DNA from 3 places in the Streptomyces diastaticus subsp. diastaticus genome. Region 3 is predicted to be linked to each of the others. Evidence: riboswitches for the same ligand, from Rfam matches in the RefSeq annotation. Region 3 holds a riboswitch; each other region holds the start of a gene.

Region 1 (10,105 bases), 1.7 Mb from region 3:
CCCGCTGGTGGACGTACCGGCCCTGCCGCGGGGCCACGGCCTGGTCATGGTGGTGAACCAGGGCGCCGGCACCCCCGAGAAGGCGCGGGCCCTGCGGGAGCTGCTGCCCGAGGCCGAGGTGGTGGAGTGCCGGGGCGAGCGGCTGGTGACGGAGCTGGAGAAGGCCGCGGGGCGCGCCCTGGCCCTCGGCGTCTGCGGCGGCGACGGCTCGGTCAACGCGGCGGCCGGGGTGGCGCTGCGGAACGGGCTGCCGCTGGCGGTGCTGCCCGGCGGCACCCTCAACCACTTCGCGTACGACCTCGGGATAGAGGACCCGAAGGAGCTGTGCCGGGCGGTGGAGGCGGGCGACGCGGTCGCCGTGGACGTGGGCCGTTTCCACTCCGGCGGCCGGACCGGTCACTTCCTCAACACCTTCAGCCTGGGTGTCTACCCCGAGCTGGTCCGGGAGCGGGAGCGCTGGTCGGGGCGGGTCGGCGGTCGGCTCGCGGACGTGGTGGCGGCGGCCCGGGTGCGGCGCCGGGACCATCCGCTGGAGGCGGTGGTGGAGGGCGAGCGGCGCCCGCTGTGGCTGCTCTTCGCGGGCAACTGCACCTACCGCCGGATGGGGCTGACCGGCGGGCGCCGGGCGGATCTGGCCGACGGTCTGCTGGACGTCCGGGCCGTGCACGGCGGGCGCGGCCCGGGATTCCGGCTGGTGGCGGCGGCGCTGGCGGGCCCGCTGACCCGCTCGCCGTTCCACGCGGCGGTACGGGTGCAGCGGCTGCGGATCGGCGGGATCAGCCCGGGCACACCGCTGGCCTTCGACGGCGAGGTGACCGACGCGGGTCCGAGTCTGGAGCTGGACAAGCTCCACGAGGGGCTGCGGGTGTACCGGCCACTGACCCTCTGACTCCGCGTCGCCCCGGCACGGAGCGCACCCCGGTGGGCCGCATCATGAGACGGGGGTCTCATGATGCGGCCCGCCGCGTGTACGGTCGCCGGCACCGGGCGCCGGCTCGCGCACCACGGGCGTCCGGCCCCTCACCCACGCGCCCGCCCGAGGAGGCCGTCTTGCCCACCGGTCCCACCGCCGTCGTCTACACACACGGCCACCACGAGTCCGTCCTGCGCTCCCACACCTGGCGTACCGCCGCCAATTCCGCCGCGTACCTGCTGGCGGCGCTGGAGCCGCACCACCGCGTCCTGGACGTCGGGTGCGGACCGGGGACGATCACCGCCGACCTCGCCGCCCTGGTCCCGGACGGCCACGTCACCGGGGTCGACAACGCCGAGGAGATCCTCGACACGGCCCGCTCCGCCGCCGCCGCGCGCTCCCTGACCCACACCGCCTTCCGCACCGGCGACGCCCAGGCCCTCCCCTTCCCCGACGCCTCCTTCGACGTCGTCCACGCCCACCAGGTGCTCCAGCACCTCGGCGACCCGGTGGGCGCGCTGCGCGAGATGCGCCGGGTGTGCGCGCCGGGCGGCCTGGTCGCCGTACGCGACGCGGACTACGCGGCGATGACCTGGCATCCGCCCGCCCCGGGGCTCGACGTGTGGCTGGAGCTGTACCGGTCGGTGGCGCGGGCCGGGGGCGGGGAGCCGGACGCGGGACGCCACCTGCGGGCGTGGGCCCGGGAGGCAGGGTTCACCGACCTCACGGCGACCGCCTCGGCCTGGTGTTTCGCGGAGGAGGCGGAGCGGGACTGGTGGGGCGGACTCTGGGCGGACCGGACGACGGCCTCCGGGTACGCGGACCGGGCGATCGGCCTCGGGCACGCGGACCCCGCACGGCTGGAGCGGATCGCGGCCGCCTGGCGCGAGTGGGCGGCCGCGCCCGACGGCTGGTTCGCCGTGCTCCACGGGGAACTGCTCTGCCGCGTCTGAGCCGGGCTCCCCGGGCCGGTCGCGCCCGTCCGAGGTGACTCCGCGTCACGTCCGGGCGGGCCCGCCCCGCGCGGCGCGCGATCCGCCGCGACCCCGAACCGGCACCACCATCACGGACAAAAGGGGCATTGGGCTTCATAAGCATCAAATACCGCGCCGGTGGACGTCGTTGGAATCGCCCCGTGAGCAGCGTCATAGCCGTCACGGTCCGTGGCACCCACCACCAGGCGGGGCGCAACGCCCACCGAGCCCGGCAAGATCACGAGTCTACGGAGGGTGACCACCCCCGGAACAAAGGATCAAGAAAGCGACTTCCAGGGCGCCGCTGATGCTTGTTCACGGGAGTCGCGCTCGTCTACGGTCACCGTCATTCCGGATGGACCGCCGAATCCTGCCGCCGTCCGGTATCCGCACATCGACCCTTCCACGGCAGGAGCGGGGGACCCAGGTAAGCCGCCGGAACCGGAGCAGCGCACCGCGCACGCCACCGGCCCCGGCTAGGGGTGAAGCCGCGCCACACGGCGCGGCCGGGCATCTCCAGCCCGAACCCGACAGCTCACCTCGCAGGCGCCGGAGAGGAACCTTCATGCCCGCCAAGGGGAAGCACCGCCGTACCAGGACCATGCGCATAGCCCGCACGCTGGCCGTCGCCGGCTCCGGCAGCGCAGCTCTGGCCCTGCCGCTGATGGGCGCCGCAGGCGCACACGCCGCCGAGAAGTCGGCGCCGGAGTCCGTCTCCGTCCAGCACGCCGTCGCCGCCGCTCAGCAGCAGGCGCCGAAGAGCGCCGCCGACGACACCAAGACCTACGAGGTCGTCGCGGGCGACTACCTGGCCAGGATCGCCGACGCGCAGAACGTCGACGGCGGCTGGGAGCAGCTCTACCAGGACAACCGCGAGGTCGTCGGCTCGAACCCGAACCTCATCATCCCGGGCATGACGCTCTCGGTGGACGGCACCGCCGCCGAGGCCCCGAAGTCCGCCCCGGCCAAGCCGCAGAGCGCGCCGAAGCAGGCCGCCCCGAAGGCCGGCACCAGCACCTCCGCCGCGAAGAAGACCGAGACCGCGCCGAAGCCGGCCGCCCCGGCGAAGCCGGAGGCCGAGCAGGCCGAGCAGCCCGCCGCCTCCTCCGGCTGGAACCGCCCGGTCGACGCCTCCCCGTCCACCGCCTACCGCGCCTCCGGCGGCAGCTGGTCCTCCGGTTACCACACCGGTGTCGACTTCTCCGCCTCCTCGGGCACCTCCGTCAAGGCCATCGGGGCGGGCACCGTCGTCTCCGCCGGCTGGAGCGGCTCGTACGGCAACGAGGTCGTCATCCAGCACGCCGACGGCAAGTACTCCCAGTACGCCCACCTGTCGTCGCTCTCGGTCTCGTCCGGCCAGACCGTCACGGGCGGCCAGCAGATCGGCCTCTCCGGCTCGACCGGCAACTCCACCGGCCCGCACCTCCACTTCGAGGTCCGCACCGGCCCGAGCTACGGCTCGGACATCGACCCGCTGGCCTACCTGCGCGGTCACGGCGTCTCCGTCTGACGCACCCCCGGCACCGCCGGGTTCTCCTCACCACCGGCCGGGGCCGGACCGGGGCACACACCGCCCCGTCCGGCCCCGGCCGCGCGCGTGGCCCTGGCACCGTCCCGCGCTCCGCAGCGCACCGGCGGCGCGGCGCCGGCGTCCTTCGGCCGCCGCCCCGGGCGGGCTGTTCCGGCCGCCTCCGGAACGGACCCGGCGACCACGGGAAGGACTGTGCCTCAAGGGAGTTGGGGCCCCGGGGAGGGACTGACGGTGCCGGGTGGGCGTGCCATCATGAGGGCGTCGCGCGGCTCGGACCCTGCCGTACCGCTGGCGTGCGGCGCGATCAACCGCGAGCGTGCGGGCCGGAGCGTCTGGAATGGGTGAAGCGTGGAAATCCTGGGGACCACACTGCGGATCTGCGTCGAGGATCTGGAGGCCGCGGTGCCGTTCTACGAGCGGCTGGCGGGCAGCCGGGCGATGCGGCACCAGCAGGGCGGCGTCTCCGTCGCCGCCGTCGGCTGCTTCCTGCTGATGAGCGGCCCCAAGGCCGACCTGGACGTGCTGCGGAAGGTCGCCGCGACCATCGCCGTGGCCGACGTGGAGAAGACCGGCCAGGTCCTCGCCGCCTCCGGCGCCGCCGTGATCGCGGGCCCGGTGGCGACGCCGGCCGGGCGCACCCTGGTCGCGATGCACCCGGACGGCTCGGTCTTCGAGTACGCGGACCGGCTCGGCGCCTCCGCCTGACCTCCCCTCAGCCGTTCGCCTCCGGCCGCATCCGGAAGTCGTAGGCGGCGGGCAGGGGTTCGTCGCGGTGGAGGAGTTCGCGGCCGGTGGGTTTGTGCAGCAGCGAGTGGACGCGTCCGCCGAGGCCGGGCAGGACGGTGGCGCGGAGCCGGCTGTTCTCCAGGACGAGGGTGGGCAGGGTGGTGGGGACGCGACGGCGTTCGTGGCCGTCGAGGACCCGGGTGGGCAGCAGCGAGGTCAGCGGGGCGCGGGTGAGGCCGCGCGCCATCTCCGGAGGCAGGCCGGGGACGGTGGCCGGGTCGACGACGTGGGTCTCGTCGAGCGGACGCAACGGGGCCAGCGGGTTGGCCGCGCCCAGGGGTGCGGCGGGCAGGGTCAGGCGGTCGTGCCGGATCGTGGTCGCCAAGGCGTACTCCCCTCACCGGGGCGGTCCTTCGCGCCCCTCGCGCCATGGAACCCTCTGACCGGGTGCGGTGGCCAGGGGGGCGTCCGGGAAGGGGGGATCAGCCGGCCGGACCGCGCATCTCCTGGGTGAGGGCCCAGCGTTCGTGGTCGCGCCAGGCGCCGTCGATGAGGAGGAAGTCGGGCGAGAACCCTTCGAGACGGAACCCGGCGCGGCGGGCGAGGGCGATCGAGGGGGCGTTGCCGGGCTGGACGTTGATCTCCAGCCGGTGCAGGCCGAGGGTGTCCATGGTGTGGGCGACGACCAGGCCGAGGGCCTCGCTCATCAGTCCGCGCCCCTCGCAGCCGGCGAAGGCGCCGTAGCCGAGGGCACCGCAGCGGAAGGCGCCGCCGACGATGTTGTTGACGGCGACGTACCCGGCGAGGGCTCCCGTGGCACGTTCGTGGACGAGGTAGCCGGCCCGGTCGTCGTCGTGGACGAGGCGGCCCGCCCAGACGGCGTAGGCCCGGGCGTCGGTGGGCGGGAAGAGCCACGGGCGGTGCAGCTCACGGCTCTCCCGGGCGCGGGCGGTGAACTCCGGTCCGTCGGCGAGGGTGACGGGACGCAGGGTGGTGCGCGGCCCTTCGGCGACGGGCGCCGGGGTGGACGCCGCGCCGCCGGGGCCGGGGTCCGTGGTGCCGTCCTCGGTGGCGGCGTTCCTGTCCATGCGGGTCGCTCTCCTCTGCCGTAGGTCTCGGTCGCCTCCCGTCAGCATCGCCGAGCCGGGCGGTGCCCGCACCGTGAGAACCGCGGGAGGTCCGTGGGGCGAGGCCTGTCCCGGGGGGCCGGTGCGTGCTCTCGGCGCACCGGCCGAAAGTCCTCGTGGCGGAGTCACCCGGGCCCTCGGCCGGTGCGGTGAGGCCGCGTGCGGGGCGCCGTGGGCGCCGTGCGGGAGGTGACGCCCCCCGGCACCGTGCTACCACCCCGGGGCCGGTGCACGGTGGCGGTGACGCCCGCCCATCGCGGCTGCGGCGCCAGGGCCCGGCAGCCGTACGGACGCGGCTACCGGATCGTCCTCGGCTCCGACACCACCGCCACCGGGGACGAGCCCCGCCAGGAGCGCGAACTCCTCGTGCCGCGCGAGAAGTCCGCTGAAGCCGGAGCACCGAGGAGAGCACGGAACCGCCGCCACCCGGCCGGTGGGCGCCCCCGCCGTCAGGCGAGCGCCGGTACGTCCAGGGTCAGCGTGCCCGCCTCGGTGTCCAGTTCGGCCGGGACACCGAACGGCATGGTCAGCGCCCCCTCACCGTGCCCGAACCCGAACTCCTCGGCCACCGGCACCCCGAGCGGCCCGAGCCGGTCGCGCAGCACGGCCCGCACCTCCTCGTAGGGGCCGCACTCCTCCCAGGAGCCGAGGACGAGTCCCCTCACCCCGTCGAGCCAGCGGGCACGCAGCAACTGGGTGAGGACGCGGTCGAGGCGGTACGCCTCCTCACCGATGTCCTCGATCAGCAGCAGCCCGCCCGAGGCGGCCGGGCGGGCGTGCGGCAGGCCCAGTTCGGCGGCGAGGAGACTGACGCAGCCGCCGAGCGTCACTCCCCGCGCCCGGCCGGGGACGAGGACGCGACCGGTGGCGGAGGCGAGGACGCGCACCGACTCGGGGTCGAAGAGAGTCGCGCGCAGATGCTCCTGGGCCGCCCGGCTCTTGAGGAAGCCGACGGTCGCCGGCATGGGGGCGTGCAGCGTCGCCAGACCGAGGCGGACCGCGAACTGCTCGTGCAGGGCGGTGATGTCGCTGTAGCCGACGAAGGGCTTGGGGCGCGCGGCGCGCATCGCCTCCCAGTCCAGCAGGTCGGCCATCCGCTGGCAGCCGTAGCCGCCCCGGGCGCAGAACACGGCGTCGACCGACGGGTCGCACCAGGCGGCCTGGAGGTCGGCGGCACGGTCGGCGTCCTCGCCCGCGAGGTAGGGGAAGCCGGTATGCCGGTCGAGCACGTGCGGGGCGGCCACCGGGTCCAGTCCCCAGCCGCGCAGCAGGTCGAGTCCGCTCTCCAGCCCCTCCTCGGGCACCGGACCGGCGGGGGCCACCACGGCGACCCGGGCGCCGGGGGCGAGCCGGGGCGGACGGACGAGCGGACGGACGGGCTGGGACAAGGGAACTCTCCCGGGGTGTCGACGGGGCGGGCCGCCGCCCCGGGCGGGGTGGCGGCCCGATGGCCGGGGCGGGCGCGGCAGGCCACGCCCGGCGCCGGTGTCAGTGCTGGAACTCCAGCTCCGGCACGTCGGCGGTGAACCCGAACACCTCGGCGTAGAGAGCCAGTTCCGCCTCGGCCGCGCGGACCATCGTGTCGGCGCGGCGGAAACCGTGACCCTCGCCCTCGAAGGTGAGGTAGGCGTGCGGGACTCCCCGGCCGGCGATCCGCTCCAGCAGGCGGCGGCTCTGCGCGGGCGGGCAGATGACGTCGTCGAGCCCCTGGAGGAGGAGGAAGGGCGCGGTGATCCGGTCGGCGTGTTCGGCCGGGGAGCGCTCGGTGTACCGCTCGGGGACCTCGGCGAGCGGGCCGATCAGCGACTCCAGATAGTGCGACTCCAGGTCGTGGGTCTCGCCGGTGGCCCAGCCCGCGAGGTCGAGCACCGGATAGATGACGGTGGCGCAGGCGTAGACGTCGGTCTGGGCGATCGAGGCCGCCGCCGTCCAGCCACCGGCGCTGCCGCCCCGGACGGCGAGGCGTTGCGGGTCCGCGCTGCCCTCGGCGGCCAGTGCCTCGGCGACCGCCGCGCAGTCCTCCACGTCGACCACGCCCCACTGCTCGCGCAGGCGGTTGCGGTAGGCGCGGCCGTAGCCGGTGGAGCCCCCGTGGTTGACCTCGACGACGCCGATGCCGCGCGAGGTGAGGTACGCGACGCCCAGGTCGAGGACGGCGGCCGAACGCCCGGTGGGCCCGCCGTGCACGGACACGACGTACGGCGGCAGTTCGCCCTCGGGGCCGTGCCGGTCGGGATGGCGCGGCTGGTAGACGGTGGCGTGGATCTCGCGTCCGCCGGGGCCGGTGAAGACCCGTTCCTCTGGGTGCGGGAGGTAGGCCGGGTCGACCACGTCGGTGTGGCGCTCGGCGACGGCCCTGGCCCGTCCGGTGACGGTGTCCAGCTCGACGATCTCGTAGCCGCTGCACGGCCCCGCGGCGATTCCGGTGACCCGGCTGCCGCGCACGTCGAGGGAGGGGGCCCAGTCGTTCCACGGTCCGGCGGCGTCGCAGATCTCCCCGGCGTCGGGGTCGAGGATGCCGAGCCGGTTGCTGCCCCGGCCGTGCACGACGGCGACGAGGCCGTTCTCCATCGGGGCGAACCAGCGCTGGCCGACCCGCCACAGGGGCCCGCCGAACTCCTCCTCGCGCGGGCAGAGCGGCTTGGCCTCACCGGTCGCGGGGTCGACGCGGTGCAGGTTCCACCAGCCGCTGCGGTCGGTGGCGGCGATCAGGGAGCCGTCGGAAGCCCACTCGGCCTGGGCGACGGACTCCTCCGGGCCGCCGATCAGGGTGCGGACGCCGGTGAACGGCCCCCGCGCGGTCACCTCGGCCATCTTCAGCTCGGTACCGTCCCACGGCATACGCGGGTGGTCCCAGGCGATCCACACGGCGCGCTGCCCGTCGGGGGACAGCTTGGGGCCGGTGACGAACCGGTGCCGGCCGGTGTCGAGTTCGCGGACCGCCTGGCGGTTCTCGGCGGCGCTGCCGTCGAGCGGGACGGCGGCCGGGACGCGGCGCACGTCGCCGGGCCCCTCACCGGTGAACTCCTCCAGGACGCACCAGACCTCGCCCTGCGCCGCGTGCACCACCGGGTCGGCCCAGCGCAGTCCGCCGCCGACCGCCGAGACCGGGGTGAGCGGGGTGAGCGGGCGCGGCTCGGCGCCGGGCCGGTCGGGCTCGTAGGCGTAGAGCCGCTGGTCGTCGAAGTGGGCGAAGACGATGAGGGGTCCGTCGGGTCCGGGCGCCCCGGCCCAGGCCAGGCCGCCGTACTCGACGACGCGGGTGCGGACGTTCCACGGCGCGGGGAGCGCGGACTCCTCCGCGCCGTCGGGGCGGCGGCGCACCAGGGTGCGGCGGCCGCCCTCGCCGGGACGGGGCGCGGTCCACCACAGGTCGTCCCCGACGTGGGTGACGAACTCGGGCCGGCCGTCGTGGGCGGCGGTGAGGCGGGCGTCGATGGGCGAGGGCCAGGCACCGTACGGCTCGGGCGTGCTCATGGGGTCTTCCAACTCCTCGTTCGGCGGCGGCCCGCCCCGCTCCGTCGCGGGGCGGGCCCGGGGTCAGGCGCTGCGCAGGAACCGGTCGAGTACGCGGACGCCGAAGTGCAGGGCCTCGACGGGCACGCGCTCGTCCACGCCGTGGAAGAGCGCCTGGTAGTCGAAGCCGGGCGGCAGCTTCAGCGGGGAGAAGCCGTAGCCGGTGATGCCGAGCCGGGAGAACTGCTTGGCGTCGGTGCCACCGGACATGCAGTACGGCACGGCGCGGGCGCCCGGGGCGAACTCCTCGACGGCCTCGCGCATCAGGGCGAAGGTCGGCGAGTCGACGGGCGCGGTCAGCGCCGTCTCCCGGTGGTGGAACCGCCAGTCGACGTCGGGTCCGGTCAGCTCGTCCAGAGTGGCCCGGAACTCGTCCTCTCCGCCGGGCACGAAGCGGCCGTCGATCATGGCGGTGGCCTCGCCGGGGATGACGTTGACCTTGTAACCGGCGTTCAGCATGGTGGGGTTGGAGCTGTTGCGGACGGTCGCCTCGACCAGGGAGGCGGCCGGGCCGAGCTTGCCGAGGAGCACGTCGACGTCGAAGCCCTCGGCGCCCGGGTCGGCGTCGATGCCGTAGAGGTCGGCGAGTTCCGTGAGGGCGGCCCGGACCGTCGGGGAGAGGCGGACCGGCCATTCGTGGTTGCCGATGCGGGCGACGGCGGCGGCGAGGCGGCTGACCGCGTTGGCGCGGTTGACCTTCGAGCCGTGCCCGGCGCGGCCGCGCGCGGTCAGTTCGAGCCAGCCGGTGCCGCGTTCGCCCGCCGCGATGGGGTAGATCTCGCGACCGGCGCCGTCGTGGAAGGTGAAGGCGCCGGACTCGCTGATGCCCTCGGTACATCCCTCGAAGAGGGGCGCGTGGCGTTCGGCGAGGAACTCCGACCCGTCCTCGGCGCTGGCCTCCTCGTCGGCGGTGAAGGCGATGACGATGTCCCGGCGGGGGCGCACGCCGGCGCGGGCCCAGGAGCGGGCCAGCGCGAGGATCATCGCGTCCATGTTCTTCATGTCGACCGCGCCGCGCCCCCAGACGACGCCGTCCTCGACCTCGCCGGAGAAGGGGTGCCTCGTCCAGTCCTCTGCCTGGGCCGGGACCACGTCGAGGTGGCCGTGGACGAGGAGGGCGTCGGCGGTGGGGTCGGTGCCGGCGATGCGGGCGACGACGTTGCCGCGGCCGGGGGTGCGCTCGAGGATCACCGGGTCGAGTCCGGCACCGGCGAGCCGCTCGGCGGCGTACTCCGCGGCCGGGCGTTCGCGGCAGTCGCCGCCGCCCCGGTTGGTGGTGTCGATGCGGATCAGCTCGGAGGTGTAGGTGACGACCTCC
Region 2 (10,105 bases), 1.1 Mb from region 3:
GACCTGATGCACGCCCGGTCCGGCGCCGCAGGCCCCGGCGGCGACGGTTGCCCGGCCCAGCCGCCTGGGACCGCCGACGCCCCGCACGCCGGGGTTCTCCACCGCACCCCCTGGCTGCCGCAGCCCCGCGGGGCCGCCCGCACGGCCCACGGGCAGGAGGCAGCCCCGCCTCCACGAGGGTCCTCCCACCGCACCGTGCTCGCTCCCCCCCGGCGGTCTCGGCGACGGCCTCCTGGAACGGTTCGACGGCCCCGAGGGCCTTCTCGCCCTCCGCCGCCCCGCCGACGCGCGCCTCTCTCGTCAACCTCGGCTCGGACGCCGTACCCCTTCCCGCCGGCACCGAGCCGCCGCTCGCCGCGGACCGCCCGGTGCCGAGGGGGCGCTGCCCGCCGGCACCGCCGTCCGGCTGCGCGGGCGGCCGTCCGGCGCTGCCCGCCGGCACCGCCGTCCGGCTGCGCGGGCGGCCGTCCGGCGCTGCCCGCCGGCACCGCCGTCCGGCTGCGCGGGCGGCCGTCCGGCCGGCCGGTGCCGAGGGCCCGCGGGCACGCCCGGCCCGGCCGGCGCACCGCCGTATCCTGGGACGCCCGTCCGGCCAGGGCGGGCGCCGGGCACCGTGCCGGTCCCGGCGGCGGCACGGTGAAAGGACCCCTCGGTGGGCAGGCAGCAGATCCCGGTCGTCGTCCTCGCCGGCTTCCTCGGCTCGGGCAAGACCACCCTCCTCAACCAGTTGCTCCGGCGCAGCCGGGGCACCCGGATCGGCGCCCTCGTCAACGACTTCGGCGCCATCGAGATCGACGCCATGGCCGTCGCCGGACAGGTCGGCTCCACCGTCTCGCTCGGCAACGGCTGCCTGTGCTGCGCCGTCGACGTCGCCGAACTCGACACCTACCTGGAGCGGCTGACCCGCCCGGAGGCCGGGCTCGACGTCATCGTCATCGAGGCCAGCGGTCTCGCCGAACCGGTCGAGCTGGTCCGCATGGTCCTGGCCAGCGAGAACCCGTACGTCCTCTACGGCGGTCTCGTCGAGGTGGTCGACGCCGCCGAGTACGCGTCGACCCGTGAGCGGCACCCGGAACTCGACCGGCACCTCGCCGCCGCCGACCTCGTCGTCCTCAACAAGAGCGACCGCGTCGCCCCCGCCGAACTGGACCGCCTGCTCGCCGTCGTCCGCGAACGTGCCGAGCACGGTGCCGTCACCCCCGCCGCCCACGGCCGGATCGACCCGGAACTCCTCTTCGACCGCCGCCCCCAAACCGAGCGCTACGGCCAGCTCTCCTTCGACGACGCCCGCGAGGAGGACGAGCCCGAGGGCTGTCGCGGCGGCCACGGGGACGGCCACGACGGGCATCTGCACGCCGCCTACGACAGCGTCGCCTTCACCTCCACGACCCCGCTCCACCCGCGCCTGCTCATGGACTTCCTCGACGCGCGGCCCGAAGGGCTCTACCGCATCAAGGGATTCGTGGACTTCGGTCCGCTCGACCCCGGCCACGTCTACACCCTGCACGCCGTCGGCCGCTTCCTGCGCTTCACCCCGCGCGCCTGGGAGCCCGGCGAGGAGCGGCGCACCCAGATGGTCCTGATCGGCTCCGGCATCGACCCCGACGCCCTCTCGACCGCGCTGGACGGCTGCCGCGACCAGGCCGGTCAGGCCGAGGAGCGGCACCTGTGGAGCGTCCTGCGCTTCGTCCGCGCCGACGAGGACACCGCCGACCCGGACGACCCCGAGGTACTGCGCACCGAAGTGGCCGACGCCGGGCGGCCCGTGGGCTGAGCGCTCCGGGAAAGTCCGCCGCCCCGGCGCGTCGTACGCCGGGGTGGCTCCGCCGGGGCGCACGGCCCCGGGACGGGCGTCAGCCGACGGGGCCGGCCGCCGCGGCCACCGGCTTGGGCAGCGACACGCCCGAGCCGTCGCGCCGCGGGTCCGGGTCGGGCAGCTCCGCCGGCGTGCCGTCGCGCTGGGCCGCGCGGGCCGGGGCCGGGCCCGCCCAGGCGAAGCTCAGGCAGTCCTCGCCCTTCAGGAACCGCTGACAGCGCACCCCGCCGGTGGCCCGGCCCTTGCGCGGGTACTGGTCGAAGGGGGTCACCTTCGCCGTGGTCTGCACCGAGTCGTCCAGCGTGCCGCGGGAGCCGGCCACCGTGAACACCACCGCGTCCACCGCCGGGTCGACCGCGGTGAACGACACCACCCGGGAGCCCTCCCCCAGCTTCACCCCCGCCATGCCGCCGGCCGGACGGCCCTGCGGGCGGACCACCGAGGCGGGGAAGCGCAGCAGATGCGCCTCGTCGGTGATGAAGACCAGGTCCTCCTCGCCGGTACGCAGCTCCGCCGCACCGACGACCCGGTCGCCCTCCTTGAGGGCGATGACCTCCAACTCCTCCTTGTGCGAGGGGTAGTCGGGCACCACGCGCTTGACCACGCCCTGCGCCGTGCCGAGCGCGAGACCCTGGGAGGACTCGTCCAGCGTGGTCAGGCAGACCAGCCGCTCGTCGGCCTCCAGGGTGAGGAACTCGGCGACCGGCGCCCCGCCCGACAGGCTCGGCGCGGTGTCCGTCCCCGGCAGCTGCGGCAGGTCGATCACCTGGAGCCGCAGCAGCCGCCCGGCCGAGGTGACCGCGCCGACCTCGCCGCGCGCCGTCGCCGCCACCGCCGAGACGATCAGATCGTGCTTGACCCGCTTCGGCGCGTCGGCCAGCGGCTTGTCGTCCGCGGTCCGGGCCAGCAGCCCCGTGGAGGAGAGCAGCACCCGGCAGGCGGTGTCCTCCACCTGGAGGGGCACCGCGGCCGCCGCGCCGGAGGACTCCAGCAGCACCGTGCGCCGGTCCGTGCCGTACTTCTTGGCGACCGCCGCCAGCTCCGAGGAGACCAGCTTGCGCAGCTCGGCGTCGGAGTCGAGGATGCGCGTCAGCTCCTCGATCTCGGCGTTGAGCCGGTCCCGCTCGGACTCCAGCTCGATCCGGTCGAACCGGGTGAGGCGGCGCAGCGGCGTGTCCAGGATGTACTGCGTCTGGATGTCGCTGAGGGAGAACCGCTCGATGAGGCGCTCGCGGGCCTCCGCGGAGTTCTCACTGTCCCGGATGATGCGGATGACCTCGTCGATGTCGACGAGCGCCACCAGCAGGCCCTCGACCAGGTGCAGCCGGTCGCGCTTCCTGCCGCGCCGGAACTCGCTGCGGCGCCGGACCACGGTGAACCGGTGGTCCAGGTAGACCTCCAGCAGCTCCTTGAGGCCGAGGGTGAGCGGCTGGCCGTCGACCAGGGCGACGTTGTTGATGCCGAAGGACTCCTCCATCGGCGTCAGCTTGTAGAGCTGCTCCAGGACCGCCTCGGGCACGAAGCCGTTCTTGATCTCGATGACCAGCCGCAGGCCGTGCTCGCGGTCGGTGAGGTCCTTGACGTCGGCGATGCCCTGGAGCTTCTTCGCGCCGACCAGGTCCTTGATCTTGGAGATGACCTTCTCCGGGCCGACGCTGAACGGCAGCTCGGTGACGACCAGTCCCTTGCGGCGCGGCGTGACGTTCTCCACCGTGACCGTGGCGCGGATCTTGAACGTGCCGCGCCCGGTGGCGTACGCGTCGCGCACCCCGCCCAGTCCGACGATCCGCCCGCCGGTCGGCAGGTCGGGCCCCGGCACGAACCGCATCAGGGTCTCCAGGTCGGCGCCCGGGTGCTTGATGAGGTGGCGGGCGGCGGCGACGACCTCCCCGAGGTTGTGCGGCGGCATGTTGGTGGCCATGCCGACCGCGATCCCGGAGGCGCCGTTGACCAGCAGGTTCGGGAAGGCGGCGGGGAGTGCCACCGGCTCCTGCTCCTGGCCGTCGTAGTTGGGCGCGAAGTCGACCGTGTTCTCGTCGATCGACTCGGTCATCAGGGAGGTGGCGTCGGCCATCCGGCACTCGGTGTACCGCATCGCCGCCGGCGGGTCGTCGTTCCCCAGCGAACCGAAGTTGCCGTGGCCGTCGACCAGCGGCAGCCGCATGGAGAACGGCTGCGCCATGCGCACCAGCGCGTCGTAGATCGAGGCGTCGCCGTGCGGGTGGAGCTTGCCCATCACCTCGCCGACCACCCGGGCGCACTTCACGTAGCCGCGGTCGCGGCGCAGCCCCATCTCGTTCATCTGGTAGACGATCCGCCGGTGCACCGGCTTCATGCCGTCCCGCGCGTCGGGCAGGGCTCGCGAGTAGATCACCGAGTAGGCGTACTCCAGGAAGGAGCCCTGCATCTCGTCGACAACGTCGATGTCGAGGATGCGCTCCTCGAAGTCGTCCGGTGGCGGGGTCTTCGTGCTGCGGCGGGCCATCGCTGCTGCGGCTCCTTCACCAACAAGGTCTGGACATGACGCCGACCATTGTGGACCGCGCCGCGGACAACCCCGACCGCGCCCCGTCCTTCGGGTGCCTTCCCGCGGGAACTTCGCCCCCCGTCGGCACGGTTGCATAGAGTGACAGGACGGAGAGGACCTCTCCAGAATTCGCGAGCGAAGGGACGTACCTGCCCATGGGTGACACGGCCACAGCGCGGGCCGCCTCCGGCGGCCTGACAGCGACCGAGCACCGCCTGGCCAACGGCTTGCGCGTGGTGCTCTCCGAGGACCACCTGACCCCGGTCGCCGCGGTCTGCCTCTGGTACGACGTCGGCTCGCGCCACGAGGTGAAGGGCCGCACCGGCCTCGCCCACCTCTTCGAGCACCTGATGTTCCAGGGTTCGGCGCAGGTGAAGGGGAACGGCCACTTCGAGCTGGTCCAGGGCGCCGGCGGCTCGCTCAACGGCACCACCAGCTTCGAGCGGACCAACTACTTCGAGACCATGCCCGCCCACCAGCTCGAGCTCGCCCTCTGGCTGGAGGCCGACCGCATGGGCACCCTCCTGACCGCCCTGGACGACGAGTCGATGGAGAACCAGCGCGACGTCGTCAAGAACGAGCGCCGCCAGCGCTACGACAACGTGCCGTACGGCACCGCCTTCGAGAAGCTCACCGCCCTCGCCTACCCGGAGGGCCACCCCTACCACCACACGCCCATCGGCTCGATGGCCGACCTCGACGCGGCCACGCTCGAGGACGCCCGGCAGTTCTTCCGCACGTACTACGCGCCGAACAACGCCGTGCTCTCCGTCGTCGGCGACATCGACCCGGAGCAGACGCTCGCCTGGATCGAGAAGTACTTCGGCTCCATCCCCGGCCACGACGGCAAGCAGCCGCCGCGTGACGGCTCGCTGCCCGACACCATCGGCACCGAGCTGCGCGAGGTGGTCCGCGAGGAGGTGCCCGCGCGCGCCCTGATGGCCGCCTACCGCCTCCCCGAGGACGGCACCCGCGCCGCCGACGCCGCCGACGTGGCGCTCACCGTCCTCGGCGGCGGCGAGTCCTCCCGGCTCTACAACCGCCTGGTCCGCCGAGACCGTTCGGCTGTCGCCGCCGGCTTCGGCCTGCTGCGGCTGGCCGGCGCGCCCTCGCTCGGCTGGCTCGACGTCAAGGCCTCCGGCGACGTCGAGATCCCCGCCATCGAGGCCGCCGTCGACGACGAGCTGGCCCGCTTCGCCGCCGAGGGCCCCACGGCCGAGGAGATGGAGCGCGCCCAGGCCCAGCTGGAGCGGGAATGGCTGGACCGGCTCGGCACCGTCGCCGGCCGCGCCGACGAACTCTGCCGGTACGCCGTCCTCTTCGGTGACCCCCAGCTCGCCCTCAGCGCCGTCGGCCGGGTGCTGGACGTCACCGCCGACGAGGTCCGCCAGGCCGCCGCCGAGCGCCTGCGCCCGGACAACCGCGCGGTCCTCGTCTACGAGCCGCTCACCCCCGAGGAAGCCGAGCACGCCGAGCACGCCGAGAACACCGACGCCGCGACCGGCGAGGAGGCCGCAGCCAGTGAGTGACGTCATCACCCCCGCCATGGATCTCCACCCGCAGCCGGCCGGAGGAGCCCCCCGCCCCTGGGCCTTCCCCGCCCCCGAGCGCACCAGCCTGGACAACGGCCTGACGGTGCTGCGCTGCCACCGCCCCGGCCAGCAGGTCGTCGCCGTGGAGGTGCTGCTCGACAGCCCGCTCGACACCGAGCCCGAGGGGCTCGACGGCCTCGCCACGATCATGGCCCGCGCCTTCAGCGAGGGCACCGACCGGCACAGCGCCGAGGAGTTCGCCGCCGAGCTGGAGCGCTGCGGGGCCACCCTCGACGCCTTCGCCGACCATCCAGGCGTCCGGCTCTCCCTGGAGGTTCCGGTCTCCCGGCTGGAGAAGGCGCTCGGGCTGCTCGCCGACGCGCTGCGCGCCCCCGCCTTCGATCCGGCCGAGGTCGAGCGTCTGGTCCGCAACCGTCTGGACGAGATCCCGCACGAGCAGGCCAACCCGGCCCGCCGCGCCGCCAAGGAGCTGTCCCGGCAGCTCTTCCCGGCCGGCTCGCGCGTCTCGCGGCCCCGTCAGGGCACCGCGGAGACCGTCGAGCGGATCGACGCCGCCGCCGTCCGCGCCTTCTACGACCGGCACGTGCGCCCGGCCACCGCCACCGCCGTCATCGTCGGAGACCTGGAGGGCACCGACCTCGACGCCCTGCTCGCCGACAGCCTCGGCGCCTGGCAGGGCGACGCGGGCAAGCCCAACCCGGTCCCGCCGGTCACCGCCGACGACACCGGGCGCGTCATCGTCGTCGACCGTCCCGGCGCCGTCCAGACCCAGCTGCTCATCGGGCGTGTCGGACCTGACCGGCACGACCGGGTCTGGCCCGCCCAGGTGCTCGGCACGTACAGCCTCGGCGGCACCCTGACCTCCCGTCTGGACCGTGTCCTGCGCGAGGAGAAGGGCTACACCTACGGCGTGCGGGCCTTCGCCCAGGTGCTGCGCTCCACCCCGGAGGGGACGGGCGCGGCGATGCTCGCCATCAGCGGCTCCGTCGACACCGAGTCCACCGGCCCGGCCCTGGACGACCTCTGGAAGGTGCTGCGCACCCTGGCCGCCGAGGGTCTCACCGAGGCCGAGCTGGACACCGCCGTGCAGAACCTCGTCGGGGTGGCGCCGCTGAAGTACGAGACGGCCGCCGCCGTCGCCTCCACCCTCGCCGACCAGGTCGAGCAGCACCTGCCGGACGACTTCCAGGCACGGCTGTACCGGATGATGGCCGACACCGGTGCCACCGAGGCGACCGCCGCCGTGGTCAGTGCCTTCCCGGCCGACCGGCTGGTGACGGTGCTGGTCGGCGACGCCTCGCGGATCGCCGAGCCGGTGCGCGCGCTCGGCATCGGAGAGGTCAGCGTGGTCACCGGCTGACGTCCGCTCAGCGAGCCCCGGCCGGCATCCCCCAGCCGGAGGGCGGAACCCCGGAAGCCCTGGACGGCGACCGGGGTTCCGTCATGTCCACGCCTCGGTGGGGATGCCCCTTTCGCGGGATTGACGCCCCGTCTGTCCTGTGGTGTGCGCAACAAAAGCGGCGTTCGGTTTGTAGCACGACAGAAGTGCCCATTAGCGTCTCTGCGGCTGTCCGGCCGACGCACCCGCCACACCCGTGGCGAACGGGCAGTCATCGCCGAATCCCCGCAGGGCGTGAGCCCGGGGAACCGGGGACCCACCGTCCCAGGGGTGAATCGGGCGCCTCCCGCGAGGGGCCCGTAGGAGACCTTCCTGCTCCGAACCCGTCAGCTAACCCGGTAGGCGAGAAGGAAGGAAAGGACCAGCCGCTCCATGGCGTTCACCCGTCCCACCGGGAAGCACCGGCGAACGAACCGCCGGGCCACCCGCACCGGGGCCGGCCTGGCCGGCGTCGCCGCCCTCACCACCACCGGCGTGGTGGGCACCCTCGCCTCTCCGGCCGCGGCCGGAGAGGCCCCCGCGCACACCGGCTTGACGCAGGCCATCACCATCGGCGACAGCCTCGCCGACCGCATCGGTGACCAGGCCGCCGCCCAGCGCCTCGCCGCCGAGGCCGCCGCCGCCGAACAGGCCGCCGTCGAGGCCGCCCGCGTGCAGGCCGCCGAGGCGAAGCAGAAGGCCGAGAAGGAGCGCGCCGAGAAGATCCGGGCCGCCCGCGCCGCCGAGCGCGAGCGCCTCAACCGCTATGTCCTGCCCGTCGAGGGCTCCTACGTCTCCACCGGCTACCGGACCGGCGGCAGCCTCTGGTCCTCCGGCAGCCACTCCGGAGTCGACTTCCACGCCCCCTCCGGCAGCGTCGTGCGCGCCGTCGGCGCGGGCACCGTGGTCCAGACCGGATGGGGCGGTGCCTACGGCAACGAGGTGGTCGTCAAGATGCACGACGGCACCTACACCCAGTACGGCCACCTCACCTCGGCCACCGTCTCGGTCGGCCAGACCGTCACACCGGGCCAGCAGATCGCCGTCTCCGGCTCCACCGGCAACTCCACCGGCCCGCACCTGCACTTCGAGGCCCGCTCGGGCGCCGACTACGGCACCGACATGGATCCCGTCGCCTACCTGCGCGGCCACGGCGTCGACGTCTGACCGGGCCCGTAGGACCCGTTCCTCCCCGAAGACCCCGGCCCTCCCGAGCCGGGGTCTTCGGATTGTCCGCGGCCGGTGTGCCCACCCCACGCCTTCCGGCCAGAAGGTGTTCGCGGACCACCCGGAGCCGCCGGACAGCGCCTCTTCCTGTCCTAGGGGCGCGGCAGAGGACCGGACGGCCGCGTTTCGCGGGCCACGGGCGGAGGACGGGCATGGGTGTTCCGGCGCAAGCGACACGCACCGCGATCGGACAGGACATCGTCTCCGGCGCCCACGGGCGCGGCTCCCGCCTCACCGAGGGGCAGCTCGCCCGCCCCTACGGCGTCTCCCGCGTCCCCGTGCGCGAGGCACTGCGCACCCTGGAGGCGCGCCACCTCCTCGCCGGCCGGCCCCTCTTCTCGGCCGGGAGGTGCCGCGCCTCCGGTTCGCGTGACCGGTGACCGATGACCGGCGCGGCGGGGGGCGCGTCGGCTGACGCGAGGAGCGGCCGCGACCGCGCCGACGGGCTCCGGACGGCCCGGCGAGGCGGTCCCGGTGGCCCGAAGCGGATCGCGTACAGGGGGCCCCGGCCCCCGTGAGGGCACGGCCGCCCGCCCCGGTGCGTCCGGGGCTCCAGCGCGACACCGCGGCCCGCGGACAGCGCCACGCGGCTGACTGACGCCCGCCGGTTCCCGGCACCCGCCCCCTGAAGTGCCGGGGCCGCTCCACCGGCTCCGCGCCCCCGCCGGGCAATCGGGTCTCACGCGCGGTCAGCCGTCACCCCTCGGGGGCAGCCCCGGCGTCAGACGGTCTCCGGAAGCTCGTCCAGCCCTTCCGCGACCAGCTTGGCCAGGCGCTCCAGGGCGGCCTCGGCGCCGTCGGCGTCGGCGGAGAGGACGATCTCCTCGCCACCCTGCACGCCGAGGCCGAGGACGGCCAGCATCGAGGCGGCGTTGACCGGGGCGGTGTCCGGCTTGGCGATGGTCACCGGGATGCCGGAGGCGGTGGCGGCCCGGACGAAGATGGAAGCGGGACGGGCGTGCAGGCCCTCGGCCCAGCCGACGTTGACGCGGCGCTCAGCCATGTTGAAGCTGCCCTTCACGAAGCGGACGATGTTGTCTAGACCAGACTCGCACACCGCTCCGTACGACCCGGCCGGGGACATCCGCTCCCGCCCTCTACCCCCTGGCGCCCGCGGAGACAAGGCCCAGCCTGCCCCGTGCCCGACGGCTCCGCGACCCGTACGCTGCTCCCATGGACACCCCGTCGGACCAGCACGCCTACCCCGCCCACTGGGAGGCCGACGTGGTGCTCCGCGACGGCGGCACCGCGCGCATCCGGCCCATCACCGCCGACGACGCCGACCGCCTGGTGAGCTTCTACGAGCAGGTCTCCGACGAGTCGAAGTACTACCGGTTCTTCGCGCCCTACCCGCGCCTGTCGGCCAAGGACGTCCGTCGCTTCACCCACCACGACCACGTCGACCGGGTGGGCCTGGCGGCCACCGTCGGCGGCGAGTTCATCGCCACCGTCCGCTACGACCGCGTCGACGGCCGGGGCATGCCCGCCTCCGCCCCCGCCGACGAGGCCGAGGTCGCCTTCCTCGTCCAGGACGCCCACCAGGGCCGCGGCGTCGCCTCCGCCCTGCTGGAGCACATCGCCGCGGTCGCCCGCGAGCGCGGCAT
Region 3 (10,105 bases):
CGAGGATCTCCTCGATACGCAGGAGCTGGTTGTACTTGGCGACGCGCTCGGAGCGGGCCGGGGCGCCGGTCTTGATCTGGCCGCAGTTGGTGGCGACGGCGAGGTCGGCGATGGTGACGTCCTCGGTCTCGCCGGAGCGGTGGCTCATCATGCACTTGAAGCCGTTGCGCTGGGCCAGCTCGACGGCGTCCAGGGTCTCGGTGAGCGAGCCGATCTGGTTGACCTTGACGAGCAGGGCGTTGGCCGACTTCTCCTCGATGCCGCGGGCGAGGCGCTCGGGGTTGGTGACGAACAGGTCGTCACCGACGAGCTGGACCTTGTCGCCGAGCTTCTCGGTGATGACGTTCCAGCCGGCCCAGTCGTCCTCGAACAGCGGGTCCTCGATGGACACCAGCGGGTACGCGGCGACGAGCTCCTCGTAGTACTCGGTCATCTCGGCGGCCGAGCGGGACTTGCCCTCGAACTCGTAACTGCCGTCCTTGTAGAACTCGGAGGCGGCGACGTCCAGGGCGAGCGCGATGTCCTTGCCGGGCACGTAGCCGGCTTCCTTGACGGCCTCGAGGATGAGGTCGAGGGCGGCGCGGTTGGAGTCGAGGTTCGGGGCGAAGCCGCCCTCGTCGCCGAGGCCGGTCGCCAGGCCCTTGCTCTTCAGCACCTTCTTGAGCGTGTGGTAGACCTCGGTGCCCCAGCGCAGGGCCTCGGAGAAGGACTCCGCGCCGATCGGGGCGATCATGAACTCCTGGATGTCCACGTTGGAGTCGGCGTGCGAGCCGCCGTTCAGGATGTTCATCATCGGCACCGGGAGCAGGTGCGCGTTGGGGCCGCCCAGGTAGCGGAAGAGCGGCAGATCGCTGGCCTCGGAGGCGGCGTGGGCGACGGCGAGGGAGACGCCGAGGATGGCGTTGGCGCCCAGCGAGCCCTTGTTGTCGGTGGCGTCCAGGTCGAACATGGCCTGGTCGATGAGGCGCTGCTCGGTGGCGTCGTAGCCGACGAGCTCCGGCCCGATCTGCTCGATGACGGCGAGGACGGCCTTCTCGACACCCTTGCCCTGGTAACGGTTGGGGTCTCCGTCACGCAGTTCGATGGCCTCGAAGGCTCCGGTGGAGGCGCCGGACGGCACCGCGGCGCGGCCGGTGCTGCCGTCGTCGAGGCCGACCTCGACCTCGACGGTGGGGTTGCCTCGGGAGTCCAGGATTTCCCGGGCTACGACGACGTCGATGGACGGCACGAGCATCTCCTTCTGGGATGTGACGCGGGTCGGCCTTCGGTCGGCCGTTCGCTCCAGAGCCTAACCGGCGGCCGGCCCCATCCCGGCGTCGCGCCCGGACGCTGGGACGAAAAGAGGCCCGTACGGGGCGAAACCGTACGCGAACGCCGATATCTACTCACCGGTAGCCCCGACGGCTCCGACCGCTGAGACGCGAGGAGGAGCGGAAGGGAAAGGGGGAAGCCCCGACCCGGTGCACTGGGGGGGAGTCGCGCACCGGGACGGGGCTGTCTGTGGGAGGGAGGGGCGCCGGCCCCCGCTCCCCGGAACTCCGCTGGACGCGGGAGCACCCGGGGAAGCCGGGAGGGAGCGGGAGCAGGCGGCCGGCGCCGGAGCCCGGCGGCCGGAGGGCCCGCAGCGACGCGAGGACCGTGGGGAGCCCTCAGCCACCACGCACCCGCACGCCCCCACACCCAGCTTCCCCACGCACCGGCGAAGGCCCCGCGCCGACCGGCCTCGGCCGGGCGCCCCGGAGGGGCGCGCCGGTGCCGAGTCGCTCGTCGCACGCGGGCCGCGCGGCGGTTGGGCACGTCGAGCGCCTCGACACCCCCGGGCGGTGCCCCGCGGGTGAGCGGAGCCCGCCGTCAGGAGAGGTGCAGCTGCTGGCCCGGGAAGATCAGGTCGGCGTCCTCGACGACGTCCTTGTTCAGCTCGAAGAGCTTCTTCCAGCCACCCTCGACGTTCTCGTCGTCGGCGATCTGGCTCAGGGTGTCGCCCTTGGTGACCTTGTACTCGCCGTCACCCTTGGCGACGGTCTCGCCGGTGGGGGTCTCGACGGTCTCCTCGGCCTTCTCGGCCGGGGCGGTGCGCTGCTCGCTGCGGTCGGCACGCGGCTCGGGGCGCTCGGGGGCGGCCTGCGGGGCGGGCTCCTCGGCGGGCTTCTCGGCCGGGGCCTCGGCGGCGGCGCCGCCGTCGTAGGAGGCACTGCTCAGGCCGGTGCCGCAGTTCGGCCAGGCGCCCTTGCCCTGACCGGCCAGGACCTTCTCGGCCACGGCTATCTGCTGCTCCTTGGTGGCCTGGTCGGCGCTGGAGGCGTAGGCGGTGCCACCGAAGGCGGCCCAGGTGGAGGACGAGAACTGGAGTCCGCCGTAGTAGCCGTTGCCGGTGTTGATGGACCAGTCGCCGCCGGACTCGCACTGGGCGACGGCGTCCCACTCGGAGGCGGTGGCGGCGGAGGCGGAGCCGGTCGCGACGAGCGGCGCGGCGACGGCGACGCCGGCGACACCGGCCAGCGACAGGAGGCGGGCGACCTTGGAGGGACGGCGGTGCTTGGCCTTGTTGGACAGCATGAAGGAATCTCCTCACCGACGCCTGCGAGGTGAGCTGTCGGGTTCGGGCCGGATGAGTGCCCGGCCGCGCGTTCCTGAGTGGTCCGCGCGGCTTCACCCCGAGCCGCTCCGGCCGCCGCCCACTGGGGGCGAACGGCCGGTGCGGCGGCAAACCTTGGGTCCCCCGCTCCTGTCTACGGCGCTTGCGCGACGACTGTCCCGGACGGTCGTCGACAGGATTCGGCGTAACGACCGCTGGGGCCCGCCAATGGCGAGCGGCCTAGACCGTAAGCACGGCCGACGGCAGATTCCAAAGACGATCAGGGCCTCTGAGACGCATGTCTCACTTCCCCCGAACCGGACATCACCGCCCGAACTAGCGCCCGATTCGGTCCTTTTCGGCGTCCTGCCCCGTTCCGAGATCAAGGGCCTGACCGGGCAGGATGTGGTCCGGGTCGGCACCGACGGCGTCCTTGTTCGCCTCGTACAGCGCGGGCCATCCGCCGTCCACCTCGTTGAGCCAGGCGATGACCGAGAGGCTGTCGCCCTCCTTGACGGTGTACGAGCCGGAGGTGTCGGGCGCGTCGCCGCGATCGCCGCGCGAGGCGTGCCGTCCGGAGCCGTCACGGCCCTCGCCGGAGCCCGACTCGACCGCGCCGCCGCCGCGGTGGCGCCCGCCGCCGGAGCCCTCCCGCTCGCCGCCCGGGGCGGCGGACGGAGTCCCCGAGGGCGTCCCGGGCAGGCCGCCCCGGCCCTCGGAGGCGTCCTCGCCGGGGGTCGCGCCCCCGGAACCGTCCGGGATGGAGGTCGGTTCGGCGGAGGGGCTGGGCGACACCTCGTCACCCTCATCCCCTTCGCCCCCCTTGTCACCCTTGCCCTTCTTGTCCGCGTCGGGCCCCTTGTCGCCCTTGTCGCCCTTCTCGCCGTCGCCCCCCTTGCCCTTGCCCTCACCCTGGCCCTCGCCGGTCGGGGACGGGGACGCGGAGGGGGTGCCGCTGTCACTGGGGACGCCCGGGTTGACGTCGGCGGACTCGCCGCCCTGCTGGAGCCCTATGGCGGGGGCGCAGGTGGCCCAGGCGGCGGTGCCCTCGGCGTCGAGGACGCGCTCGGCCACCACGATCTGCTGGGAGCGGCTGGCGAGGTCCGCGGAGGGCGCGTAGCTGAGACCGCCGTGGCGCTCCCAGAGATCCTGGGTGATCTGGAGGCCGCCGTAGTAGCCGTTGCCGGCGTTGGTGCTCCAGGCACCGCCGCTCTCGCATTCGGCCAGCCGGTCCCAGGTGGCGGTGTCGGCCGCGCTGGCCGTACCGGCGCCGAGCAGGGGGATGGCGATGGCCGAACCGGTCACCCCGGCCGCGACGACGAAGGCCGGAGCCTGTCGGGGGCGTCGGTGACGTCCGTTCCCGGAGAGCATGCGGTTGCCTTTCGCGTGACGACTGGTGGCCGGCGCGTCCGCTCAGTGGTGGCGGGGCTTCCGGTTGGCGCTGAAGGTAGCGGCTGTCGAACGTTCGTCACAAGTCGATGCAGCGGAGATCACGTCGACATCACATTGTTGACGCCTCGTCAGTGCCGGTGTCCGGAAAGGGTGGCCCTGACACCTTCTCGTCACGTCCCGTCCGCTCGGGCGTGAACTCCACGGGCAGCGTGCGCAGTCCCCGCATGATGAGCCCGCCGCGCCAGCGCAGGTCCCGCGGCCCGGTGCCGAGCCGCAGGTCCGGAAGGCGTGTCAGCAGCGTGGCGAGGGCCGCCTTCCCCTCCAGCCGGGCCAGGGGGGCACCGATGCAGTAGTGGATGCCGTGGCCGTAGCCGAGGTGCTGGTTGTCGCCACGGGCGAGGTCGAGCCGGTCGGGGTCGCGGAAGCGCTCGGGGTCGCGGTCGGCGGCGGCCAGCACGACCAGGACGGGGTCCCCCGCGGCGATGTCGGCCCCGCCGATCCGCAGCGGCTCGGTGGCGTACCGCCAGGTGGCCATCTCCACCGGGCCGTCGTACCTCAGGAGTTCCTCGATCCCGGTGTCGAGCAGGGCTTCGTCGCCGTCGGCGAGGGCCTGCTGGAGGCGGGCGCGCTCGGCGGGGTTGCGGAGCAGGGCGAGGGTGCCGTTGCCGATCAGGTTCACGGTCGTCTCGAAGCCGGCGAAGAGGAGGACGAAGCACATGGCGGCGGCCTCGTCCTCGGTCAGGTGCTCGCCGTGGTCGCTCGCGCGGATCAGGCCGGAAATGAGGTCGTCGCCGAGGTCGGCGCGTTTGCGGTGGATCAGCTCGGCGAGGTAGTTGCGCATCCTCTTCACCGCCCGGGCGACCCCGCCGCGCGGCCCCCCGCCGTGCCGGATCATCATTCCGGCCCAGTCGCGGAAGTCGTCCTGGTCCTCGCGCGGGACGCCGAGCAGGTCGCAGATGGCGTAGATGGGCAGCGGGAAGGCGAACTCGTGGATGAGGTCGGCCTCGCCGCGCCCGGCGAAGCCGTCGATGAGCCCGTCCGTCAGCTCCTGCACGCGGGGCGCGAACTGGGCGACGCGGCGCGGGGTGAACGCCTTCGAGACCAGGCGGCGCAGCCGGGTGTGGTCCGGCGGGTCGATGTTCAGCAGGTGCGTCATCAGCCCGGCGCTGCGCTCGCCGGGGATGCCGGTACGGCTGCGCCCGGCCTCGTCGGCGGCGTGGTGCACCGGGTTCTTGCTCAGCCGGGGGTCGGCGAGGGTCTGCCGGGCGTCCGCGTACCGCGTGACCAGCCACGCCTCGACGCCACTGGGCAGCCGGGTCCAACGGACCGGCTCGTGGGCGCGCAGCCAGGCGTAGGCGGGGTACGGGTCGGCGGCGAACTCCCAGCCGAAGAGTTCGGGACGCCCGGATGCCTGGGTTTCGCTCATGGTCCGACCGTATCCGGGGCCCGGTGGCGCGGCTCAGTGGCCCTCGGCCGCCCGGATGGCCTCGCGGTAGCGGCGGGCGCTCTCCCGCAGGGCGGACTCGGGGTCGCTGCCCTGCCGCTCGGCCTCGACGGCGAGGGCGAGCAGGGCGGGGCCGGGCCCGGGGCCCTCGGGGAGCGGGACACGCAGACCGGCGGCGCGGGCACGGGAGGCGAGCTTGGCGGCGAGGGCCAGGGCGGGCTGGGCGACGGGGACGCCGTCGGTGACCGAGGTGCGCTCCTTCTCCTCCCCCTTCACCCGCAGCCACTGGGCGCGCACCTCCTCGGGCGTCTCGGCGACGGCGTCCCCGAAGACGTGCGGGTGGCGGCGGACCAGCTTGTCGATGAGGGTGGCGGCCACGTCGTCGATGGAGAACGGGCCCCCGTCCCCCTCGTCTCCGGCGGCCGGTGCGCCGTCCTCGGCGATGCGGGCGTGGAAGACCACCTGGAGCAGGACGTCGCCCAGCTCCTCGCGGAGCGCGTCCCGGTCGCCGTCCTCGATCGCCTCGATGAGTTCGAACGCCTCCTCCATGGCGTACTTGGCGAGCCCCTGGTGGGTCTGCCGGGCCGACCAGGGGCACTCCTCGCGGATGCGGTCCATGACCTGGACGAGGTCGACGAGGCGGGCGCCTGGCAGGTCGTAGGCGCCGGGGAGGAGTTCCAGGTCGGGCATGGCGACGCGGCCGGACCCGGCGAGGCGGGAGAGGGCGTCGGTCAGGCGGCGGTCGCCCTCGCCGGACTGCACCAGGACGGCGGTACGGCCGCCCGCGAGGAAGTCGACCAGGCCGGCCGCGTCCGGGGTGGCCGCGATCTCGACCTCGACGCCCGCCTCCCGCAGGTAGGGAAGCTGCGGATGCGCCGGGTCGGCACAGAGCACCCGGTCGGCCCCGTGCAGGGCCTGCCAGGCGGGCCAGGAGAGCTGGCCGGGGGCGACCCGGTGGCTGGTGGTGAGCAGGACGAGGCGGCCGGGGCTGGGAGCGTTCACGCTGCGAACGTAACGCACCCGGCGTCCCGGCCGCCGGGGCGGCTCGGGTGGCCGGCGCCGGTCAGAGGGCGGGGAGACCGCCGGCCTGGCTCTGGGAGCGGGCCTCGGCCTTCTCCTCACCGAGGCGGCGCGGGTCGGAGCTGAGCCACGGGTCGGAGCCCGCCACCATGAGGAGCTGTTCGCCGTCCCAGGAGCCGTAGCGGGGGCTGATGTCGACGCCGAGCCGCTCGGCGGTCCTGACCAACTCCTGCCGCACGCGCTGGTCGGCCTGCTCGGGCGAGCTGCCGGGCGCGTACTTCTGGCGGAGCCCGTCGAGGCGGTACTGGTACCCGAGGTGGTCGTCGATGCGCGAGGCGGGGATGCCGTACGTCCGCAGGTACGCCTCCTCCAGCTGCTCCGCGGTGCCGCCGGTCTGCTCCTGGAGCTGGACGCGGCGCTCGCGGAGGTCCTTGCGGGTGGGACGGACGCCCGCCTCGTCGGCGGCGGCCTTCACGACCCGCTCGCTGATCATCCCGGCGAGGGTGGCGCGGTCGGGGGCGCAGGTCTCGCGGCCCGCGACGACCTTCTCGCCCTGGGCGGCGGCCTCGTCGCGCTGGTGCAGCTCGGCCTGGCGGGCGGCGGAGCACTGCTGGTCGAGGACGTCCGCGTAGCCCTGCTCGCCGAAGACGGCGACCTGGGCGTCGCGGGTCTGGCCGACCTGGGCCTCCAACTGGGCGACGGTGATGCGCTCGCCGCCGACGACCGCGGCGGCGCCGGGGCGGGCGTCGTCGCCGCAGGCGGTCAGCAGCGGGGCCGCGAGCAGCGTGGCGGCCATGAGGGCGAGCGAGGTGCGACGGCGGCGGTGCAAAGGGAGCCTCCCGGCGGGATCGTTCATCGGTGCGGGGACGTTCAACGACCTGACGACCTGACGACGTGTACGACCTTGCGGTCCGGACGTCCTTGCGAAGATCGATCGTAGGCAGTCGGCGTGATCTGGGCCACTGTCGGGAGCAACGATTCCCCGCGTGTCCGGTTCCTGCCTGTCGTGTGCCGCTTCCCCGCCGCCGGGAGGGCTCAGACCAGGCCGAGCCAGTGCAGGGTCCGGCGCACCTCGGCGGGGAGCGGATGGGCGGGCCCGTACCGCTGTTCGGCGTCGTGGAGCAGGCGTAGCAGGGTGTCCTGGGCGGCCGGGCGGTCGCCGAGGGCGAGCAGCAGGTGGCCGATGCGGCGGCGGACCTCCAGCGGCAGGTCCCGGTCGGTGCTGACGTACTGGTTCTCGAAGTACGGGAGCAGGGCGCGGTATTCGGCCAGGGCGGCGCCGGGTTCGCCGAGCTGCTCCAGACACTGGGCGGCCTCGTACCGGAACTGGAGGGAGCGCGGGTCGGCGGTACCGGCCTCGGCGGCGTACTCGTCGGCGAGGCGGCGCAGTTCGGGCAGCGCGCGGCGGTACTGCCCGTCGTCGAGCAGGGTGGCCGCGTACTGCTTGCGCAGGGTGCGGACGACGGCGGAGTGCTCGCCGTGCTGCCGGGCGGCGGTGGGCAGGATCGCGCCGAGGATGTCGACGGCCTGGGTGATGCGGCCCTCGCCGAGCAGCCGCTTGACGTCGTCCACGGCGGTGGCGACGTCGGCGCCCTCCCCTCCGCCGGGCGCGGCCGGGGGCCGGCCGGGCCGGGGCGCGGGCGCGAGCGGGTGGTCGGGCCAGGGAGCGTGCGGGCGCAGGAAGGGCCGGGCCGGGTCGAGCGGGGTGCCGCGCGGGACACCGCGGGCGGGGAGCAGCGGGGTGAGCGCCTGGTAGACCTCCTGGGCGGAGCCGGGCCGGTCCTGGGGCTCCTTGGCGAGCAGCCGCATGACGAGCGGTTCGAGCCCGTCGGGCAGCCCGGTGCGCAGCCGGCCGAGCGGCAGCGGCGCCTCGTAGAGGTGGCGGTGGAGGACGCCGAGGACGGTGGCCCCGTCGAACGGCACCGTCCCGCTGAGCAGTTCGTAGAGGACGATGCCGAGCGCGTACAGGTCGGTGTACGGGCCGACGGCGCCGCCCATGGCCTGTTCGGGGGCCATGTAGGCGGGGCTGCCGATGGGCGAGCCGGTGTGGGTGAGGCGGGTGGTGTCGCTGTCCATGACGGAGGCGACGCCGAGGTCGAGGACGGAGATGGTGCCGTCCTGCCGGACCATGATGTTCCGCGGCTTGAGGTCGCGGTGGACGATCGGCACGGCGTGCACGGCGGAGAGCACGGCGCACAGCTGGGCGGCGACCGAGACGGCCCACTCCCAGGGGTACGGCGTGTGCTCGGCGAGGTGGTCGCCGAGGTCGGCTCCGTCCACGAACTGCATGACGAGGTACAACTCGTCGCCCTCGGTCCCCGCGTCGTGCACGGTCACCAGACCGGGGTGGTCGACCTGGGCGGTGACCCGGCACTCCCGCACGAAGCGGCGGCGCAGCTCCTCGGCCTCGGCTCCGGCCACCCGGTCGGGCCGCAGCAGCTTGACGGCGACGCGCCGGTCGAGCCGCTGGTCGTAGCCGGTCCACACCTGGCCCATGCCGCCCTGGCCGATGAGGGTGGAGAGTTCGTACCGGTCGGCGATGATCCGCCCGCTCAACGGGAGCCCTCCCGCGGTCCTTCGCCGTGGTCGTCACTGCGGCCGCCGGAGTCGCGCAGGTAGGCGCTGAGTTCGTCCAGCTCGGCCCGGACCTGGTCGATGCGCGCGGGCCCGCCGGGCGGCGGGGTGCCGGGCGCGGGTCGCGGTCCGGCCGGGCCGGGCGCCGGGGCGGACTGCGGGCGGGCCCAGGCGTCGCCCGCAGCGGTGGGCGCCGTCGGCGGGGCGTAGTGCTGGGGCTGGGGCTGGGGCTGCTGTGGCCGAGTCTGCTGCGGGTACGGGCCGGGGCGCTGCGGCATGGGGGCCGTGACGGGTCGGGTGACCGCGGCGTGCGGCGGGTACGGGGCGGCGTACGGCATACCGGGGTGTGCGCCCGGGGCGCCGGGGCGGCCGGTGCCGTAGAGCTTGCGGTCGTGGCGGATGTCGGCCCAGAGGAAGTACCAGACCACGGCGACCATGTTGAGCAGGGCGAGCATCACCGACACGTCGTCCAGGACGGTGGCGCTGTCGTCCACGTCGTCACCGGGCATGGCCCCGATCGCGAAGATCCCGACGGCCAGCGAGATGCCCGCCAGCGTCCAGTCCCGCTTCCTGCGGGTCACCGCGGCCAGCCGTACCAGGGCACCGAAGGCCAGGAAGCCGCAGGTCATCACGGCCAGAGCGGTGAACAGCACCCGCAGCCAGAGGCGTGCCTCCCTGGACGGACCCTGGGGCCCCGGGGCCACCGGGTAGGTGCTGTGCATGGGCCTGCTCCCTGAAGGTCGTGGGGGGTCCGCCGGTACGGCGTGCGGGTCCGAGCGTATACACCCGTCCGGATGGTCCGGACCCCGTCGTACGGAACCGTTCTTCTCCTGGTGACGCCCTGTGACACGTTCTGGTTCAGGAGGGCTCCGGTGCGGGCCCGTTCGCCGACGGTGGTCGCGGCCTGGGACGGCCGCCGGGGACGGCACGGCGGAGGCGAAGCCGGCGTCGGCGGAGGGGCCGAGGATCTCGCAGGCGGAGTGCCTCAAGGTGTTCGTGGAGAGGGGCGCCGCGCCGAAGGAGGAGGCGGTCGCCCACTCCCCCACGCGTGACAGCGGCGACGCACGGCGACGGCGACGCACGACGACGGCACCGGGCCG

The links. Region 3 has a riboswitch for cyclic di-AMP ahead of Sdia_RS28435 (LysM peptidoglycan-binding domain-containing protein). Riboswitches for the same ligand answer to the same signal wherever they lie in the genome.
Region 1: it holds a riboswitch for cyclic di-AMP, as region 3 does, so the genes downstream of both, Sdia_RS21315 (M23 family metallopeptidase) here and Sdia_RS28435 (LysM peptidoglycan-binding domain-containing protein) in region 3, are expected to answer to the same signal.
Region 2: it holds a riboswitch for cyclic di-AMP, as region 3 does, so the genes downstream of both, Sdia_RS23755 (M23 family metallopeptidase) here and Sdia_RS28435 (LysM peptidoglycan-binding domain-containing protein) in region 3, are expected to answer to the same signal.

Annotation. Positions count from the first base shown of each region.
Region 1 is NZ_BLLN01000005.1:856,139-866,243, forward strand. Features, by position in the region: gene Sdia_RS21305 (bifunctional phosphatase PAP2/diacylglycerol kinase family protein) at 1-889, shown strand, start outside; gene Sdia_RS21310 (methyltransferase domain-containing protein) at 1,051-1,866, shown strand; cyclic di-AMP (ydaO/yuaA leader) riboswitch at 2,273-2,451, shown strand; gene Sdia_RS21315 (M23 family metallopeptidase) at 2,453-3,397, shown strand; gene Sdia_RS21320 (VOC family protein) at 3,767-4,123, shown strand; partial or broken gene Sdia_RS21325 (DUF5107 domain-containing protein) at 4,152-4,529, opposite strand; gene Sdia_RS21330 (GNAT family N-acetyltransferase) at 4,627-5,232, opposite strand; gene Sdia_RS21335 (S66 peptidase family protein) at 5,721-6,659, opposite strand; gene Sdia_RS21340 (S9 family peptidase) at 6,760-8,748, opposite strand; gene Sdia_RS21345 (M20/M25/M40 family metallo-hydrolase) at 8,812-10,105, opposite strand, start outside.
Region 2 is NZ_BLLN01000005.1:1,449,895-1,459,999, reverse strand. Features, by position in the region: gene Sdia_RS23775 (CobW family GTP-binding protein) at 653-1,774, shown strand; gene Sdia_RS23770 (DNA gyrase/topoisomerase IV subunit A) at 1,854-4,301, opposite strand; gene Sdia_RS23765 (M16 family metallopeptidase) at 4,499-5,872, shown strand; gene Sdia_RS23760 (M16 family metallopeptidase) at 5,889-7,256, shown strand; cyclic di-AMP (ydaO/yuaA leader) riboswitch at 7,501-7,654, shown strand; gene Sdia_RS23755 (M23 family metallopeptidase) at 7,668-8,441, shown strand; partial or broken gene Sdia_RS23750 (GntR family transcriptional regulator) at 8,654-8,860, shown strand; gene Sdia_RS23745 (HPr family phosphocarrier protein) at 9,223-9,504, opposite strand; gene Sdia_RS23740 (bifunctional acetate--CoA ligase family protein/GNAT family N-acetyltransferase) at 9,675-10,105, shown strand, end outside.
Region 3 is NZ_BLLN01000005.1:2,589,537-2,599,641, forward strand. Features, by position in the region: gene eno (phosphopyruvate hydratase) at 1-1,234, opposite strand, end outside; gene Sdia_RS28435 (LysM peptidoglycan-binding domain-containing protein) at 1,852-2,556, opposite strand; cyclic di-AMP (ydaO/yuaA leader) riboswitch at 2,561-2,747, opposite strand; gene Sdia_RS28440 (LysM peptidoglycan-binding domain-containing protein) at 2,912-3,946, opposite strand; gene Sdia_RS28445 (cytochrome P450 family protein) at 4,077-5,393, opposite strand; gene Sdia_RS28450 (nucleoside triphosphate pyrophosphohydrolase) at 5,427-6,413, opposite strand; gene Sdia_RS28455 (hypothetical protein) at 6,475-7,260, opposite strand; gene Sdia_RS28460 (serine/threonine-protein kinase) at 7,467-8,987, opposite strand; gene Sdia_RS28465 (hypothetical protein) at 8,984-9,727, opposite strand.